DNA from 2 places in the Paraburkholderia nemoris genome. Region 2 is predicted to be linked to the other one. Evidence: riboswitches for the same ligand, from Rfam matches in the RefSeq annotation. Region 2 holds a riboswitch; the other holds the start of a gene.
The links. A riboswitch is a leader RNA that binds a small molecule or an ion and turns the genes downstream of it on or off. The one in region 2 is predicted to bind manganese.
Positions count from the first base shown of each region.

Region 1: it holds a riboswitch for manganese, as region 2 does, so the genes downstream of both, KHO33_RS16115 (sodium:calcium antiporter) here and KHO33_RS18385 (TMEM165/GDT1 family protein) in region 2, are expected to answer to the same signal.

Region 1 covers NZ_CAJNBO010000009.1:156,210-163,264, reverse strand. Annotated here, with positions in the region: gene KHO33_RS16140 (UvrD-helicase domain-containing protein) at 1-1,003, shown strand, start outside; gene KHO33_RS16135 (hypothetical protein) at 1,104-1,682, shown strand; gene KHO33_RS16130 (c-type cytochrome) at 1,779-2,678, opposite strand; tRNA gene KHO33_RS16125 (tRNA-Arg) at 2,975-3,050, shown strand; gene KHO33_RS16120 (NADP-dependent oxidoreductase) at 3,170-4,189, opposite strand; yybP-ykoY riboswitch at 4,354-4,525, shown strand; gene KHO33_RS16115 (sodium:calcium antiporter) at 4,626-5,636, shown strand; gene KHO33_RS16110 (HAD family hydrolase) at 5,706-6,767, opposite strand.
Region 2 covers NZ_CAJNBO010000011.1:79,766-86,820, forward strand. Annotated here, with positions in the region: gene KHO33_RS18380 (putative bifunctional diguanylate cyclase/phosphodiesterase) at 109-2,568, opposite strand; gene KHO33_RS18385 (TMEM165/GDT1 family protein) at 2,847-3,437, opposite strand; yybP-ykoY riboswitch at 3,448-3,635, opposite strand; gene KHO33_RS18390 (type II 3-dehydroquinate dehydratase) at 4,023-4,472, opposite strand; gene KHO33_RS18395 (MFS transporter) at 4,489-5,856, opposite strand; gene KHO33_RS18400 (IclR family transcriptional regulator) at 6,085-6,867, shown strand; gene KHO33_RS18405 (porin) at 7,047-7,055, shown strand, end outside.

The DNA of each region.
Region 1 (7,055 bases), on a different contig from region 2:
CTTCCAGGCGCGCATCTTCGAACAGGTGCTGCGGCGCGAGCGGATTCCGTATGTGCTGTCGGGCGGGCAGTCGTTCTTCGACAAAGCCGAGATCAAGGATATCTGCGCGTATCTGCGCCTGATCGCCAACGCGAACGATGACCCGGCATTCATCCGCGCGATCACCACACCGCGCCGCGGTGTTGGCAATACGACGCTCGAAGCGCTCGGCTCATTTGCGGGCCAGGCGAAGGTGTCGCTGTTCGAAGCGGTGTACATGGGCGGCATCGAGGCGCGCCTGTCGCCGCGTCAGATCGAACCGATGCGCGTGTTCTGCGACTTCATGCAGCGCCTCACCGATCGCGCCGAGAAGGATGCCGCTGGGACCTTGCTCGACGAACTGATGGACGCGATTCACTACGAAGCCTATCTGTACGACGCGTTCGATGAACGTCAGGCGCAGTCCAAGTGGCAGAACGTGCTCGAGTTCATGGAATGGTTGAAGCGCAAGGGCACCAAGGCTGAACCCGAAGGTTCGGAGAAGAGCGAGGCAACCGGCTACGACACCGCCGACGGCCTCGGCGATACCGGCAAGAGCCTGCTCGGCCTGATCCAGACCGTCGCGCTGATGTCGATGCTTGAAGGCCGCGAGGAAGATCCGGACGCCGTGCGGCTTTCAACGGTGCATGCGTCGAAGGGGCTGGAGTATCCGCACGTGTTTCTGGTGGGCGTCGAAGAAGGCATCATGCCGCACCGTGGCGGCCCGGACGACGAGCCGATCGACGACGCGCGCATCGAGGAAGAGCGCCGTCTGATGTACGTCGCGATTACGCGGGCACAACGCAGCCTGCATTTGAACTGGTGCAAGAAGCGCAAACGCGCGCGTGAAACCGTGGTGTGTGAGCCCTCACGCTTTATCCCAGAGATGCTGCTGGACGACGCTCCGCCGCCGACGCCCGAAGAAGCGCCGATGTCGCCGAAAGACCGGCTCGCGAGTTTGAAGGCGTTGTTGCAGAAGCCTTGAGCGTGGGGAGGTGCAAGACCCCGTGCGCGGCAGGTGCATCGGCCGTTTTTCGACGTACGCACGCTACAGTGGCGCGGCCTGTCAATCGGAGACCGCTCGCATGTCCACGCCCCCGCTCGCGCACTATCGCCGCGCGCTCGAAACCTACATCGATGCGAAAGACAACACGCGTGCTAATCGCATTGGCGAGGCTTTCGCACCGGATGCGGTCCTCACCATTTCGCTCGCCACGTCGAATATCGCGTTTCCGGCACGCACAGTCGGTACCGATGCGATCGCGAAAACGCTCGTCACCGATTTCGGCGCGCAGTACGCGCAGTGCCGCACGTACTACGTGTGCGATTCGCTCGCGGTGGATAACGGCACGATCGACGCTTTACCCTGGCTGGTGGTGATGCGCGAACGGGCAACCGGCGCATTACGCGTCGGTCACGGGTTGTATCGGTGGACTTTCGATGCGGTGCCGGCCGTCACGGGGTTTCACATCCACATCGCACGCATGGATGTCGTGCCGGACGTCGACGGCAAATTGCTCGAAGCGTTGCAAGATGGGCTGAGCTATCCGTGGCTCGTCCCTGCCGATCTGCACACGCATTTGACGTCGCTGGCGCGTAGCACGCCGGCGTTGGCATTTGTCGAGGCGTTCAGCCGGCCTGCAGTTGCATCGGCGGGCGCCTGAACCGACGGCGCGTAAAACGCACTTCGCATAAAAAATTCCTGCCCGTGTCGCCACGGTGCAGGGATTTTTTGTTTTGCGACAACAGCCGGAAGTGTCTTATTTCGCCGCGCTGACCATGTAGTCGACGGCGGCTTTCACGTCCGCGTCGGAGGCAGTCGAACCACCTTTGGCCGGCATCGCGCCCTTGCCGTGCAATGCGTAGTTGTAGACCGTGTCCATCGGTTCTTTCAGGCGCGGCGCCCATGCGTCCTTGTCGCCAAACTTCGGTGCGTTCAGCACGCCGGCCGCGTGACACGCCTGGCAAACCTGCTGGTACAGCGCCTTGCCGGCTTGCGAGGCGTCCGCGCTTTGTGCTCCGCCTGCTGCTGGCGCAGCCGCTTGCGGCACGCTGGCCATGGCTGCCATCGCAGCAGCGGCTTGTGCGGCGCCAGCGTCCGAAGCACCCGCCGGCGCCGCGGCAGCAGCGCCGGACGCGGCAGCTGCCGCACCTGCTGCCGGCTGTGCCGGTTCAGGGAAGCTCGCGCCGGAATTGTTCGCCATGTAAGCCACTGCGCGGGCGATTTCGAAATCGCTGTAGTCGTCCGGGCTGGTGCCGCCACGCGCGGGCATCGCGCCCTTGCCGGTGAGCGCCGTGTGCAACAACGTGTCGAAGCCCTGCGCGATGCGCGGCGCCCAGTCGGCGGTATTGGTGAATTTCGGCGCGCCTGCCGCACCCGACGCGTGACACGCGGAGCAAACGGCCTTATAGACCTCTTCTCCGGTCTTGTAGACGCGCGGCGCGTTGGCGTCGCGAATGTCGACTTGCGCGAAAGGCTTGATGCGCGCGCTGACCTCGGCGTCGGAAAGACTGTCTGTGCCGGCGCCCGTGCGCGTCGAATTATCGACGTAGATCACTAGCAGAACGATGATGACGATCGGTACCGCAAAACTGGCAATGATCGCGGCGATGAGCTGCCCGGGGGTTTTGATTGGGGCTCCGTGTGGTGCTTCGCTCATGCTTGTCTCGTCTCCGTGGGTATGTGAGCGGTACAGCGTGACGGCAACTTCTTGTTCTTTAATCAGGCACGGACGATTATAGACGCAACATTTCGGCGGCGGCGAGGGGCGCGGCGAGGTGTTCAGCAGGCGTTTACCCGCATCGCGGGGTGCGGCTGGCACTGTGGGGATGGCGTGCAGAAGGCGCGCAATCCCGCCATATAGGCCGTCCGGTGGACGGTTTGGCCGAAACCGGGTATCCTTTCGGTCTCGCTTTGGCGTCGCTCCTGTTCAGGTTGCCGCGCTTTCGTGTTGAAGCGCCCGTAGCTCAATGGATAGAGTACTGCCCTCCGAAGGCAGGGGTTGCTGGTTCGATCCCAGCCGGGCGCACCATTTCTGGTCGAGTTTCAACGCGATTTCCCCCTGTTTTTGCATCCCTGTTCATCCGAGCAGTTGTGTCGCGAACGACAGCGGTCGTCACGACCGTCTGCCTTCCGCTTCATCTCACCCGATCACACCCTGACCAACAGCTTCCCGAGATTCTTCCCTTCGAACAGGCTATTCAACGCCTGAGGCAACGCGTCAAACCCATCGACGTAAGTCTCCTGATAAACGATTTCACCGTTCTTCACCCATGGTGCGACGGTCTGCAACATTTCATCCATGCGGTGTGTGAAATCGCGCGCCAGAATCCCCTGGATCGTCGCGCGCTGAAACAGCATGTGCTGCAGGAAGCGCGGCGCGAGGTCCGGCGTGTCCAGACCCCCGTCGTATTGAGCGATCGCGCCGCAGATCACGATCCGCGCGCGGCGCTTGATCAGCGGAATCACCGCATCGGTGATCATGCCGCCGACGTTGTCGAAATAGACATCGACGCCGCCGGTCGCCGCCTGCAGCGCCGACTGCAAGCCTTCAAGTGTGGGATGCGCGCGGTAGTCGACCGCGCCGTCGAGTTTCAGCGTGTCAGTCAGAAACGCGCACTTGTCCGGGCCGCCGGCGATCCCGATGACGCGGCACCCGGCGCGCTTGCCGAACTGCGCGACCAGCGAGCCGACCGCGCCCGCCGCACCGGACACGACCAGCGTGTCGCCCGGACGTGGCTTGCCCGCTTCCATCAAGCCGAACCACGCGGTGCGTCCCGGCATGCCGAGCACGCCGAGCGCGGTCGAAACCGGCGCCGCGTCGGGGTTCAGCTTGGTCAGCTCGCTGTGATGGCACTTGGCGTACAACTGCCAGCCGCTATAGGCCGACACCCAGTCACCCTGCTTGAAAAGCGGGCTCGCCGACGCCACCACTTCACCCACCACGCCCGCGCGCTGGACGATCCCGAGCGGATGCGGCACGTCGTAAGTATTGCGTTCGTGCTGCTGGATCCGAATGTACGGATCGACGCTGACAATACGCGCCCGGATCAACACTTCATTCGATGACAAATTGTCGTCGAGCTCGCTTTCGCGCAACTCGTAATGCTCGTCGCCAACTCGTCCTTCCGGACGCTTGACGTAAAACCACTGGCGATTCTGGTAGTTCATGTGAAGACTCACTGCTGTCGTAGACGGTGAGTGATCTTACCAGTGGGGCTATCGCACGCTTGCGAGGCTGATGCCACATCACCGGACGGCCGTAGCAAAACCAGAGGGCGCCGACGCATGCGCCAGCTTCCAAGCTTGTTGAAAGCCGCCCGTCCCGTTAGAATCCCCCGGTCACTGGGGAGTAGCCTTCCTTCATCCATTGAAGGAGAGCGCGTCAACATACTTGGCCTGCGGGTCATGGCGCGTTCGACCGGGTCGGTTTGGCGAGACCATTGGCGCACTGCTTCGTTCTGGTCGGACGGGTCGCGGTGCGTCATTGGTTCGTCACTTACGTCCGACCGCGGAGTTGCCCTGTGAAACATCGTTGCGCCCTGCCAGTCTCCCCACTTGCCGGTCCGTTGTGCCGCTTCCCCTTTGCATTTGCAGGGGGCGACGTATGACCGGTCTCCTGTTCGAACTCGCCATCATGCTGGTCGTCATTCTGGTGGCGGCCGAGCTCTTCACCAATGCACTGGAACATCTCGGCGAGCGTCTGAAAATCTCCGAGGGCGTGACGGGTTCGCTGTTCGCGGCGGTCGGTACCGCCTTGCCCGAAACGCTCGTCCCGCTGCTCGCGATTGCGGGCGGCACGACCGATAGCGCGGTCAATCAGGAGATCGGCGTCGGCGCGATTCTCGGCGCGCCGCTCATGCTCTCTACCCTCTCCACCTTCCTGATGACGCTGGCGATTCTCGGTTCGCGCGGTGCCGGCGGCTGGGTCACGCCGGAACGAACGGGTTTCACGCGAGATCTGAACTACTTCCTGTGCGCCTTTGTGCTGGCGGCCGCGGCGATGTACGTGCCGCACGAACAGATGATCGTGCGGGGGCTGTTCAGCGCGGCGCTAGTCGGTGTGTACATCACGTACGTGGTGATGACGTTCCGTGCATCGAACAAACTTGTCGACGCCGGCCACGGCACGGAGGCGCCGGGCAGGATGCTGCTGTCGCGTCTTGGCTTGCCCACCAATCTCGCGACCATTGCGGTGCAACTGGCACTGGCGGTTGCGTTGCTGGTGTGGGGCGCGGAAGGCTTCATCCACGGTGTGCGGGGCGTGTCGCAGGTGCTCGGCGTCTCGCCGTTGCTGCTGTCGCTGCTGATCATTCCGATCGCCACCGAGTTGCCGGAGAAGGTCAACAGCATTCTGTGGATTCGCCGTGGCAAGGACACGCTGGCGTTCGGCAATATCACCGGTGCGATGGTGTTTCAGGGCACGTTGCTGCCCGCCATCGGGATTCTGCTGACGCCGTGGGCGCCGCGTATCGAAGTGGTGACCGGCATCTTGATCACGCTCGCCGCTGCCGCGTGGCTGCGGATCAACGTGCGCGAACGTGGCGTGCCGGTGTGGGCGCTGCTGGTGTGCGGCGTGCTCTACGCCACTTATCTGGCGATTACGCTGAGCCGCTGAGCGAGTGATGAAAGACCAGGAAGGCTGCGGTAAAAGCCGCCGAAGCGCGGCCTTCCCAACAACCTGCCCTTAATTGGAAGGTGCCGCCGCAGCCGTTGCCGTGCTATCCGGCTTGAACACCGTCTTCCAGTCATCCTTCATATCGACGACGAGCCAGCCTTTCGCGCCGGCTTCGTCCAGCCCCTTGTCGAGCTTGCCGCTTTTCGCCGCGCGGTCGTACGCATATTCCCGTTCGCCGTCGGTGTGATGCAGCAGCGCAGCGAGGCGCGGACCGTCGCCGGCCGAGGTCCATTCGAGCATCGGCACGTCGCCGTCCGCATTGCCGAACGCGATCACCGGACGCCGGCCGATCGCGCGGTCGATGGCAAGCGGTTTGGCCGCGCCGTCGACGAGCGTGTCGACCTGCGCAAGCCGGGTCAGCGCTACGGCGCTGTTCGTTTGGCTGTACTTGTATTTCACGGTGCTGCCGATCACCTGCTCGGGCGGAATGCCGTACACGCGCTGCGCGATGTCACGGACGAACTCGACATCGCTGCCCGTCACCAGATAGGTCCTGAAGCCGTTGGTGCGCAGATAGGCGAGCAACTCGAGCATCGGCTGATAAGCGAGGTCGGCGTACGGGCGGTTGAAGCGCGGGTCGCTCGCTGAGTCGAACCATTCGTGCGCGAGCGCGGCGAATTGATCGCTGGTCATGCCGGCATGCGCCGCCGCCAGCAGCTTCATCGAGCCAGCGTCGCCGCCCGCCGCGATGCTCTTCAGATTGCCTTTCAGAATCGAGCGGAACGGTTCCTGCCGTTTCCATTCCGGATGCCGCCCGGCCACGGTCTTCACCCGTTGCAGCGCGAACACCAGTTGCACCGAGGCGGGTTGCTCCGGCCACAACGTGCCGTCGTTGTCGAATACGGCGATCCGGTCCGCGCGCGGGATGAAATCCTTCGACTCGGGTGTGGTGACCAGCGTGACGAAATCGACAATCGAGCGTTTGGTCGCGGAGTCGTTCCACGACGCGAGGGTTGCGGCGCTCGACGCGCCGGCCGGCGACTCGCTTGCGTCGCGGTGTGGCGTAACGGTGCAAGCTGAAAGAACCAGAACGGTCAAAGCAATGCAATACCGGTGCATCGTGCGAATCATGAAAGCCTCATCAAAAGCGGTGGGTCAAACTTTAAGCGAGCGCAAGTCTAATGGGACACGACGATTGTTGCAGCCCATTTTGTTGCTTTTCGGAGCGACGACGTGAATGCCGGTAATTGTCAAATGGCGTATGCCGCTATGCGGCTTTTTATGCAACAAGCAAACAAATGCTCAACATCGTGGCAAAAGTGTGGAATAAAAATGGCGGCAACACTCTAACTCCGTCCGAAATTGCGTAACTTTCTATCATGTTACAAATTTATCTCTGTAATCTCTTGAAACGTTTGC
Region 2 (7,055 bases):
CTGCTAATTGCATCCGTTGCGTTTTTCGCTGGCTGCGGCACGGGAAGCACGGGCGGCATGATGTGAGACGACACGACACACGCTCAACCGACACCGCCCGTGCATAGGTCAGAGCAGCTCCGCCGTGAAGTCCCCCGCAGAATGGCTGCGGCTGGAACCGGATGAACTCGCGCGAAACAGCGCGGTGAACTCCTCCGCAGGCAAAGGCCGTGAAAAAAGATAACCCTGTCCAGTCTGGCAAGACCATTCCCGCAGGAGCGTTGCCTGCTCACTCGTTTCAATCCCCTCGGCCGTGACGGACAGTCCAAGAGATTGCGCCATGGAAATCACAGCGCGAACGATCGCATCGTCCTCGGCGCTCGTGCCAATGCCCTGAACAAAGGATCGGTCGATTTTCAGCACATCCAGCGGCAGCCTGCGAAGATAACTGAGCGATGAATAGCCCGTACCAAAGTCATCGATTGCGATTGTGACGCCAAAGTCCTTCAGCTTCTGGAGCGTCTCGATACTCCTTTCGGTATCCCGCATGATCAGACCCTCCGTGACCTCCAGTTTCAGCGAAGCTGCCGCGATCTGAGCGTTGGACAGCGCCGCGGCCACGTCGGCAACGAGGTTGGGATCATCGAACTGCCGAGGCGAGAGATTGACGCTAATCTGCAGCGGTGGTTCGGTTGGGAACTCCCGTTGCCAGCGGGCGACTTGCAAGCAAGCCTCTTCAAGTACGTATCGTCCGAGCGGAATGATCAGACCGCTCTCTTCCGCAATCGCAATGAACTCGGACGGCGGCAACAACCCTCGCGTGGGATGCTGCCACCGCACGAGCGCTTCCATTTCCCGGAACCCTGCCTCCTGAAGCTGCATGATGGCCTGGAAATACACGCGTAGATCGCGATGCTCGATCGCGTAACGCAGGTCCGTTTCAATCTCCAGCTTCTTGACTGCTTCAGCGTGCATGTTCTCTTCGAAAACCACATAACGGCCCTTTCCGCCGTTCTTGGCTCGGTACATGGCAACGTCGGCGTCCCGCAACAACGTGTCCGCATCGCCGCGGCCGCGGCCCGCGTGCGCGAATGCGAGCCCGACGCTCGCGCTGACGATGTACTGCTTGTTGTCGAGATCGAACGGTTGACTGAACTGCGCAAGAATGTTGTCCGCGACCAGGGTCCCTTCGCTCGTCGCTTCACTTCCCAGGTGTTCCAGCAGGATGACGAACTCGTCGCCGCCCAATCGCGCGACGGTATCAGTCGGGCGAACACATCCTTCAAGGCGCTTGGCCGCTGCGATCAGCAGCCGGTCCCCTACGTGATGGCCGAGACTGTCGTTCACCCGCTTGAAGTTGTCCAGGTCGATGAAGACGACGCCGATCATCGCATTACGCTCACGCGCGCGAGCTTCGGCCTGGCTAATACGATCGAGCAGCAGTGCGCGGTTCGGTAACGATGTGAGCGTATCGTAGAACGCCCGTCGCGCGAGCTGCTCCTCGAAGTTCTTTCTTTCGGTGGTGTCGCTCGCGGTCGCGACGATTGCGCCGACGGCCGGTTCGTCGAGCAGATTCGTCAAGGTAAGCTGAATATAGCGCCACGCGTCGCCTTCGCCCCGAGTACGGATCTCGATGGATTTTGTGGATCGAGCGGTCGACGACACGGTCTCCAACAGGCCCTGCAACGTGGGGCGGTCGATGGGATGAATCGGATCGAGCAGACTGGTGCCGACGAGTTGGCCCATGTTCTTCAACGGGTCCGGTCTTCGCGTCGGCGCCTCGTAAATCACAGTCCCGTCGACGTCGGAAACGAGTATCGCATCCGACGTGTTGGCGACAAGCGCCTGCAGCCTCTGTTCGCTCGTGCGCAGCGCGTCCTGGGCCGCTGCATCCACGTTCTTGCGAATGCGCCGCAGCATCTGAAGAAACAGCAGCGCAAGGCCCACGCCGATCGCTAGCACTACAGGGGTCGATATCAGGACGATCCGTTGTACGGCAACGAGCCGTTCGAGTTGCTTCGTCGCATCGTCGCGGTGCTGTGCCGCAATAGCGAGAACCTTCTGCTCGATATCGTCGAAGAGCGGATCGGCCGAATTCTCGTCGATCTCATTGGCTCTCGCGATATCGTGGTCGTCGACGGCCTTGAACATCGGCTTGACGAACGATCGATACTTCGTGTGCTTCTCCAGCAGGCCGCGCAGCATCGCGCTGCTGTCAGGCTCAAGTGCCATTGCCTTCTTCAAAGCTGCGTCGAGTGCTTCACCGGCCTCGCGGTGCTCGCGTAGAACCTCCGGGCGTGGATCCAGGAAGTACTTGCGTTCGGCCGATTCCTCCCACGCAACGCTATAGCGAGCTTCCTCGAAAGCGTTATCCGCCTCGTTGGCGGCTTGCGCGGCAAAACCGGCACTCAAGCTTTCGTACGCGCCCCAGAAGGCCAGGAGCGGCACGCTCAACAGAACGAGGACAAGACCAAATACTGCCGTGCGCCGCGCGGGGGGCACGTTCGACGACGTCTGCTCGACTTGGTCTGCACTTGTGTTGCGCCGCCACAGGTATCGACGCCTTTGAGTGCCCTTCTGTCTTGTCACGATTGCTCCGATGTGGAACAGCACGTCGACGAGGTGACCTGTTCGGGCAGGTCGGCGGAAGGAAACTGAAAGTGTCAGTCCGCCCGTAGACGACGTGCGCATCCGGAAGTCGTAATCCGAAGCATCGCTCGGTTCGTTCGTTGACTCCGAACCGAGCAAATGACGGACGACTCCGATCCCGGTCCACGTTATGTCGGACCACCGCTTATTAACGGCACGCTCCGGTTTTTTCTAAAGGTCTCGCGTGGGTGGACTGCAGTGCGCGCGTCAGCCGCGAACTAGAACAGCGGATGCGCTTGCGGATACAACGCGGTCCTGAGCGCGAGGCCACCGAGGACAACGAAGATGATGGCGGCCAGAATGTGGACCGCCTTTGTCGGCAGGCGATCGGCGAATTTGTGTCCCAGGTAGATGACGGGCACATTGGCCAGCATCATGCCAAGTGTCGTACCCGCAACCACACCGAAGAACTCGTGAAAGCGCGCCGCCAAGGCAATCGTGACGATTTGGGTTTTGTCGCCCATCTCGGCGAGAAAGAACGTGAGTGCGGTTGTGCCGAACACACCCATCGAGTTCTTCGTCAAAACCGCATCGGCATCGTCCAGCTTGTCGGGAACGAGAATCCACACTGCCATCACGGCGAATGACGCGACAACAGCCCAATTCAGAATGCCCGGACTCAGAACGCTCGCAAGCCATGCGCCGAGTGCGCCGGATGCACCATGGTTGATGAGCGTAGCGGCAAAAACACCAAGGATGATGGGAATGGGCTTGCGATATCGCGCTGCCAGAACCAGGGACAGAAGCTGAGTCTTGTCGCCGATTTCAGCAAGGCCGACCACACTGGTCGAAATGAGGAAGGATTGCATGGGGGTTGTTGTATCCGGGCCGCGCAGAAAAAACGCGATGACGCGCATTCCGGCGACCCGGTTAGGTCGGAATGCGAGTCATCGGTCTTGCCAGGCATTTAGCTGCGCACGCCATAGCGGGTCTCTCGACTCGCCAAGTATGTTGACGTGCGCCCTCGAACATGGCGTTCGAGGCGGCTACTCCCCAATGAGCAGGCGCGATTCTATCGCGCGATGTGTTGCAGAGGCAAGTCGCCACAATAGCGTTTTTCGCAACCGAGCATTGCTGCGCGCGCCGATTATTACGAATGCCTTTCTTTCCACGTCCATAGACCTGGACCGCGATGCGATGGCCGAGATTCACGGTGGCCGCATGAAGATCATCGGCCAACATGCCAACGGCGCAATAACATCACGGGCGAGCGTTGCAAATCGATCCAACTCGGCCACACGCCGCTAGAGAACAAACGTCTGCCACGGTACCGGCAGTGGACACTGGCCCGTAACCCGCAAAATCGATCGCGACTATCCAGGAAACGGCTACCTGAGAGTTCACCACTATCCGCCCGGCTTATTGCCGGTCGAGGCAACGTTTGCGAACCCTCTTCACACTTGTACGCGCTGGATGGCTCCAGCGACCGCTCGTACGGCAAGCAGGTATCCATCGACGCCGAGGCCGCATATCACGCCGCGTGCCACTAGCGAGATCAGCGAATGTCGATACTGTTCATCCCGCTGATGGATGTTGGTGATGTGCACCTCGATCACCGGTTGGCGAATCAGCTTGACTGCATCCAGCACGGGTATCGACGCAAACGAAAATCCCGCTGGGTTGATGACGACGGCCGCATCCTTTTCGAAGGCTTCCTGCAACCAATCGACCATCACGCCTTCGTGGTTCGTCTGGCGGAAATCGCATTCGAGGTCGAGCTCGGCCGCGAGGGCTTCAGTACGTTCTTTCACCTGAGCAAGGGTCGTCGTACCGTACAGGTGCGGTTCGCGCTTGCCGAGCATGTTGAGGTTCGAACCGTTCAGGACATAAACAAGTGGTTTCATCTGCATTGCCTGCGTTTCAGTGAGAATGAGATTGGGTGGGCGCGTGCCCGTGTGAACCAATGACTTCTTCGGCAGAGTCGACCCGGTTCATATCGATCCCAAGCGTTTCGGGCGCGGTGAGGATCGCGATGAGCGAAATGACATTGAACACGACGCACACTGCGATGACGCCCCACGGCGAGCCATTGCAAAGGGCAAAGAGCCAGACTGCAAGAACCGGCATCGGACCGCCCGCGACCAGATTGGCGCCGGTATAGGCAAGCGCCGATCCCGAGTAGCGCACGTTAGTAGGGAATGCTTCAGCAAATGCAACCGGCTGGATGCCGCTCTGAAATTGGGTGAAGCCAAGAAAGAAACCCATTGCTGCCAGCATGGGCACGAAACTCTTCGTATCAAGAATCTGAAAGTACACGAACAGCATGAGCAAGGTTGCGGTGGAGCCGATCGCGAGCGCTTTCTTGCGACCGATACGGTCACTCAGCATGCCGCCGGCCAGCGCGCCGACGATGGCGCACACGTTCGCGCCCATCAACAGCAGGAAGCCCGTCTGTTTCGGCACACCCAGCGTTTTCGTGACATAACTTAACGAGAACACAACGATCAGATAGAAGATCGCTGCAGGGCCGCAGAAGAACAACATCCATCGCAACACCGTTCGCCAGTGAAGGCGCAGCGCATCGCGCAGCGGACTGCCTACGTGGGCTACTTCGGTTTTACGGAGTGCGACAAACGCGGGCGTCTCACTGACTCGCAGCCGGATGTAGATACCGACGATCACGAGAATGAAGCTCAGGACGAACGGGATGCGCCAGCCATACGCGTCGAATGCCTGCGCCGACATCGCCGAAGAAAGTGCCAGCAATACGCCGTTGGCCATGATCTGGCTGAGCGGTGAGCACAATCCGAGAAGGCCGGAGTATTTACCGCGACGATCGGGACTTGCGTGCTCGATCGCCATCAACTGCGCCCCCGTCGATTCACCTCCCAGCGCGAAACCCTGCAGGATGCGAAGCACCACTAGCAGTAGCGGCGCCCATACACCGATGCTCGCATAGGTTGGCAGAAAGCCCATCAACATCGAACAGAGTCCCATCACGGTGACGGTGCCGAGCATCAGATTGCGCCGTCCCAGCTTGTCGCCAAGGTAACCGCAAATGATGGCGCCAAGCGGTCGCGCCGCGAGTCCGACACCGAACGTGGCAAGCGATGCCAGCAATGCGGAAGTCGAATCCATCGACGGGAAAAACAGCTTGGGCAGCACGGTGGCGGCCAGTGCGCCATATAAGGTGAAATCGAACCATTCGAGTGCGGTTCCGACGGCCGCCGCGGTCACGGCGCGCGTGCGCATCGCCTGCTGGGCGGGTAGGTGCGATTGCTGATCCATGTTGTCTCCTGTTCCAAACCTGTGTCGGCGTCACGTCCCGGCGAACCTTGTCATGTCAACCGTGAGTGGCCCGTCTTTTGTTATGCGTCTCTTGTATCAGCGCGATGAAGCATTCGACGAGACGGCATGCTGCACAGATTAACAGCGCTGGTGGGACACTATTCCAAGGTGGAATTCCATTCCACATTATGCAATCATGAATGCTCTACTGAGTTGACGGGAGGTTCTATGCCGGGTGTGACTGAGAGAACACTGGCAGTGCTCGAATTTCTGGCGACACAGATGGAAGGAACGCCACTCGCGCTAATCTCGGATCAACTTGAGATTCCGCGTAGCGCCTGCCATCGCCTGCTCGCCGATCTCAAACAGTGCGGCTATGTGCGTCAGTTACGCGAGCAGGGCGACTATGTGCTAACCACGAAGCTGGTCGGCCTGGGTCTCAGTTATCTCGCGACGTCCGGCATCATCGATGTTGCGCAAACCATGCTCGACCGTCTGGCGGAAACATCCGGAGAACTCGTGCGGCTCGCGATCGTCGACGGAGACAGGCTGACGTGGGTTGCCAAGTCGCAGGGCGCGCTGAAGGGCCTGCGGTACGACCCGGACATGGGCATGGATACCATTCTGTCGTGCAGTGCGACCGGCCATGCGTGGATGATGACAATGACCGATGAGCGGGCGCTCGAATTGGTGACACGCCAGGGGTTCGGGCAGCCGAAGCAGTACGGCCCCAACGCACCGACCACCGTGAAGGCGCTGCTGGGGTTCGTGGATGCCGCTCGTGGCCGCGGCTACGCAACAATTTATGAGGTGTTCGCGCCTGGGATGACGGCGATGGCCGCTCCGGTCCAACGACGGGGTTACCCGGCTATAGGGGTCATCAGCATCGCAGGGCCAGCCGTTAGATTAACGGAGAAGCGTATGACGACACTCGGGCCTGCGCTTATGGCGGCTGCAAACGAACTCGCTGCCGCCAGCCTGGCATCTCCGCTTTTGGGTCGAGTCCGTTAGTGTCCGGCGCGCGGTCTGAGCCCGCACGAGCCCCCCCAACAATAGACATCCGACTGGCGCAAGCAACTCCCCCTCAACGCACCCAACAAGATTCTTCATCACGGCCCTCCTGTCACGCTGATGACTTAAGGCCCGCTTACATTCGTGGCTCACATTTAATCCCAAAGAGGACACAATCCGTGAACCAC